Regions from separate parts of the Actinoplanes sp. NBC_00393 genome, predicted to be linked through region 2. Evidence: riboswitches for the same ligand, from Rfam matches in the RefSeq annotation. Region 2 holds a riboswitch; the other holds the start of a gene.
The links. A riboswitch is a leader RNA that binds a small molecule or an ion and turns the genes downstream of it on or off. The one in region 2 is predicted to bind glycine.

Region 1: linked by a shared signal. The riboswitch ahead of gcvP (aminomethyl-transferring glycine dehydrogenase) and the one ahead of OHA21_RS21345 (L-serine ammonia-lyase) in region 2 are both predicted to bind glycine.

The regions. Positions count from the first base shown of each region.
Region 1 covers NZ_CP107942.1:3,052,709-3,055,097, forward strand. The annotation lists gene gcvP (aminomethyl-transferring glycine dehydrogenase) at 1-1,200, opposite strand, end outside; glycine riboswitch at 1,276-1,366, opposite strand; gene OHA21_RS14305 (cation-translocating P-type ATPase) at 1,532-2,389, shown strand, end outside.
Region 2 covers NZ_CP107942.1:4,531,349-4,533,737, forward strand. The annotation lists gene OHA21_RS21345 (L-serine ammonia-lyase) at 1-1,098, opposite strand, end outside; glycine riboswitch at 1,136-1,222, opposite strand; glycine riboswitch at 1,227-1,317, opposite strand; gene OHA21_RS21350 (AMP-dependent synthetase/ligase) at 1,372-2,389, opposite strand, start outside.

The DNA of each region.
Region 1 (2,389 bases), 1.5 Mb from region 2:
GCCGGCACTGGCGGCGGCGGCCACGACGTCGGCGGCCCGGCCCGGCACGACCGCGGTCACCGTGTCGAAGAACGCGGTGTGCGCCACCTCGACGCCGGCCGCGCTCAGGCCACCGGCGAGCGCGAGGGCGTGCTCGTGGGTGCGCTGCGCGATCGCCCTCAGCCCGGCCGGGCCGTGGTAGACCGCATACATGCTGGCCATCACGGCCAGGAGCACCTGGGCGGTACAGATGTTGCTGGTCGCCTTCTCCCGGCGGATGTGCTGCTCGCGGGTCTGCAGCGCGAGCCGGTAGGCCGGGGCGCCGTCGGCGTCCTTCGAGACACCGACCAGGCGCCCGGGCAGCGACCGCTCCAGGCCGGCACGCACGGCCAGGTAGCCGGCGTGCGGGCCACCGAAACCGAGGGGTACGCCGAACCGCTGCGTCGTTCCCGCGGCGATGTCCACGCCGATCTCGCCCGGCGCCCGCAGCAGGGTCAGCGCAAGCAGGTCGGCGGCGACCGTGACCAGGGCGCCCTTGGCGTGGGCGGCCTCGACGAGCGCGGCGTGGTCGCGGACCGCGCCGGACGCGCCCGGGTACTGCAGGTGCAGGCCGAAGAACTCGGCCGGCAGCTCGCCGGTCTCGACGTCGACCAGGCGCACCTCGATGCCGAGCGGTTCGGCGCGGGTCCGCAGGACGGCCAGGGTCTGCGGGAACGTGTCGGCGTCCACCGCGTACACATTGCTCTTGACCTTGGAGGCCCGCCGCGCGAGGGTCATGGCCTCGGCCACCGCGGTGGCCTCGTCCAGCATCGAGGCGTTCGCCGTGGTCAGCCCGGTCAGGTCGGTGACCACGGTCTGGAAGTTCAGCAGCGCCTCGAGCCGGCCCTGGCTGATCTCCGGCTGGTACGGGGTGTACGCCGTGTACCACGCCGGGTTCTCCAGCACGTTCCGCTTGATCACCGCGGGCGTGTGGGTGCCGTAGTAGCCCAGCCCGATCATCGAGGTGGCGACGGTGTTGCGCCCGGCGATCGCGCGCAGCTCGGCGATCGCCTCCTCCTCGGAGATCCCGGCCGGCAGGTCCAGGTCACCGTGCCAGCGGATCACCTCGGGGATCGCGGCGTCCATCAGCTCGCCGACCGAGTTGTACCCGATCGCCTTGAGCATGTGGGTCTGCTCGTCCGGGTCCGGACCGATGTGACGGGGAACGAACGGCGAGGTCATGGGCGACTCCAGGGCTCGAGAAGGTCGACACGCAACCCTCCCCCTCTGTCATACCCAGCAGGCACTCCAGAGTTGCCTGCCCTCGCGGTCCTTTTGCCTGAGAGGTTCCGGGGAGGATTTGCCCCTTCGGCGCCACCTTTTCGGTGGTCTCTCCCGCGCGGGTGTAGCCGGCAGCACTCAACCTACCAGCGGATCCGGCGCCGGTCGCCGGGCGCACCGCAGTTGTGACCAACGCCCGTCCCGCCGGTGAATTCATCCCCACCGGGTGATGGATCCGCGGGGTTGCGGCGCGACGGTGTACCGGCCGGCACCTGACCCCCGGGGGTACGCCATGACCAACCCCACCGTCGAACGGCCGCAGACCGCGGCCCTGGACACCGACGCCACCCAGGGCCTGTCGCTCACCGAGGCGGCGGCCAGGCTGTCCCGGTACGGGCCGAACGCCATCGCCGCCGAGAAACCGCCCTCCGCGCTGACCGTCGCCGCCAAACAGTTGCGCGACCCGATGAACATCATGCTGATCGCCGTGGTCGTGGTCAGCCTGCTGATCGCCGAATGGTCCACCGCCCTGATCGTGGCGCTGCTCGTGCTGCTCAACGTGGTGCTCGGCGCCCGGCAGGAGCTGACCGCACGGGCCAGCGTCGACGCGCTGGCCAAGATGCAGGTCCCGGAGGCCCGGGTGATCCGCGGCGGCGACCTGGTCCAGGTGCCGGCCGTCGACCTGGTGCCCGGCGACATCGTGCACCTGGAGGCCGGTGATCTGGTGCCCGCTGACGGGCGGATCCTGCGCTCGGCCACCTGCGAGGCCCAGGAGGCGGCGCTGACCGGCGAGAGCGCCCCGGTCGCCAAGGACAGCAAGGAGCTGCCGCCCGGCGAGGTGCCGCTCGCGGAGCGCACCAACATGCTGTTCCAGAACACCTCGGTGACCCGCGGCACGGCCACCATGCTGGTCGTCGCGACCGGCATGGACACCGAGATGGGCCGGATCGCGACCATGCTGACCAAGGTCGAACGGACCCGCTCCCCGCTGCAGCGCGAACTCGACACCCTCACCAAGGTGCTCGGCGTGATCGCCTGGACCGCGGTGGTGTTCATCATCGTCGTCGGCTGGCTGCGCGGCATGGAACTCGACGCACTGCTGATGCTCGGCACCGCGATGGCGATCTCGGCGATCCCGACCGGCCTGCCC
Region 2 (2,389 bases):
CGGGATCTGGACCAGGCCGCCGACCGGGTCGCAGGTCAGGCCCAGGTTGTGTTCCATGCCGATCTCGGCGGCGTTCTCTACCTGCTCGGGTGTGCCGCCCAGCACCTCGGCCAGGCCGGCGGCGGCCATCGCGCACGCCGAACCCACCTCGCCCTGGCAGCCGACCTCGGCGCCGGAGATGGAGGCGTTCTCCTTGAACAGCAGGCCGATCGCGCCGGCCGTCAGCAGGAACCGCACCACGCCGTCCGCCGACGCGCCGGGCACGAAGTCCAGGTAGTAGCGCAGCACGGCCGGGATGATGCCGGCGGCGCCGTTGGTGGGCGCGGTGACCACCCGGCCGCCGGCCGCGTTCTCCTCATTGACGGCCATGGCGTACGCGGTGAGCCACTCCATCGCATGCTCAGCGCCGGGACCGCCCGCCCGTAGTTGACGTGCCGTCGCCGCCGCCCGCCGCCGGACGCGCAGACCTCCCGGCAGGATGCCCTCGGCGTCGAGTCCCCGGTCGATGCAGTCGTTCATCACCGACCAGAGGTGCTGCAGGCCGGCCTGCACCGCGGACTCCGGGCGCCACGCCGTCTCGTTGACCAGCATCAGCCGGGAGATCGACAGACCGGTGGCCCGGGTCGTCGCCAGCAGGTCGGCGCCCGACGAGAACGGATAGGGCAGGCAGATGTCGTCCGCGCGTACCCCGCCGGTCTTCTCATCGACCACGAAGCCGCCGCCGACCGAGAAGTAGGTCTTGCGCAGAAGCTCGGCGCCGTCGGCGCCGAGCGCCGTGAAGGTCATCCCGTTGGGATGCTCGGGCAGTGACCGCCGCCGGTGCAGCACGAGGTCCGCCTCGAACGGAAGGGGTGCCGATTCGAGAGAAGTGTCGACCGTCTCCGGCTCCTCGCCGGCCAGGCCCAGCAGCACCGCCCGCGGGGTGCCGTGACCGTGACCGGTCGCCCCGAGCGAACCGAACAGCTCGGCGCGCACGGTCGCGACCGGCAGGCCGGCGAGTTGCTGCGTGAAGAGGCGGGCGGCGCGCATCGGGCCGACGGTGTGTGAGCTGGACGGCCCGATGCCGATCGAGAACAGGTCGAAGACGGAGACGGCCATGCGGAGGCTCCCTGCTAGCTGGGGTGGGCCTCCCTCGCTCTGTCATGGGGCCTGAGAGCTTCGCCGCCGGCGGCGGCTTGCACCTTGGGCGCGGCGACGGCGGACCGTCCCCGGCTTTCCAGAGTCGCCTGCCCGCAGCGGTACGTTGGCCTGAGAGATTCTGAGGGAGAAGTTGCTCCTTCGGCGCCCTGTCACCAGGGGCTCTCCCGCAGCGGATGAGCGGCGAAATATGCGGTTGTCGCTGGTGAAGCTATCCAGGCCAGGATAGCCGCGTCAACCGGTGTAAAGCTTGTCGAGCAGGTGAGCATTGCGTTGCTCGACGATGCGCCGGCGCAGTTTCAGCGACGGGGTGAGGTCGCCGTTCTCGACGCTCAGGTTGCGTTCCAGGATGGTGAACCGTTTGACTGTCTCCCAGCGGCCGAGGGCGGAGTTGAGCTCGGTGACGTAGCCGTCGACGGCGGCCTGCACCTGCGGTGAGCGCACCAGGTCGGCGTGGGTCTCGCCGGTGACCCCGTTGGCGGTCGCCCAGGTGCGCACAGCGACCGGGTCGAGGTCGATCAGCGCGGTGACGTAGTTGCGGCCGTCGCCGTAGACCACCATCTGCGCGGAGAGCGGGCAGATCGCGGCGAACCGGGTCTCGATCGCCTGCGGCGCGACGTACTTGCCGCCGGAGGTCTTGAACAGGTCCTTCTTCCGGTCGGTGATCTTCAGCGAGCCGCGGGCGGTGATCTCGCCGATGTCGCCGGTGGCCAGCCACTCGCCGAGCGGATCGAAGCCGTGGTAACCGTCCATCAGCCCGGGACCCTTGATCAGGATCTCGCCGTCCTCGGCGATCCGGACCTCGGTGCCGGGCAGTGGCAGGCCGACGGTGCCGTACTCCAGGTGGTCCGGGCGGTTGACGAAGGCGCCGGCCGAGGTCTCGGTCAGCCCGTACCCCTCCAGGATGGGCAGGCCGAGAGCGTCGAAGAACTCGCAGATGTCCGCCGACAGCGCGGCCGAACCGGACAGGAAGAAGCGCAGCCGCCCGCCGAACCGCGCGCGTACCTTGCTCAGCACCAGCCTGTCGGCGATCTTGTGTTGCAGCGCGAGCCCGGCGGGCACCGGATCGCCGTTGCGGCGGGTCCGGGCGGCCTTGCGGCCGACACCGACGGCCCAGTCGAAGAGCCGGGCCTTCACCCCGCCGTCCTTGTGCGCGGCGGCGAGCACGCCGGCATGCACCTTTTCGAAGATCCGGGGTACGGCGGGCATGACGACCGGTTTGACCACGGGCAGGTTCGTGATGATCCGGGTC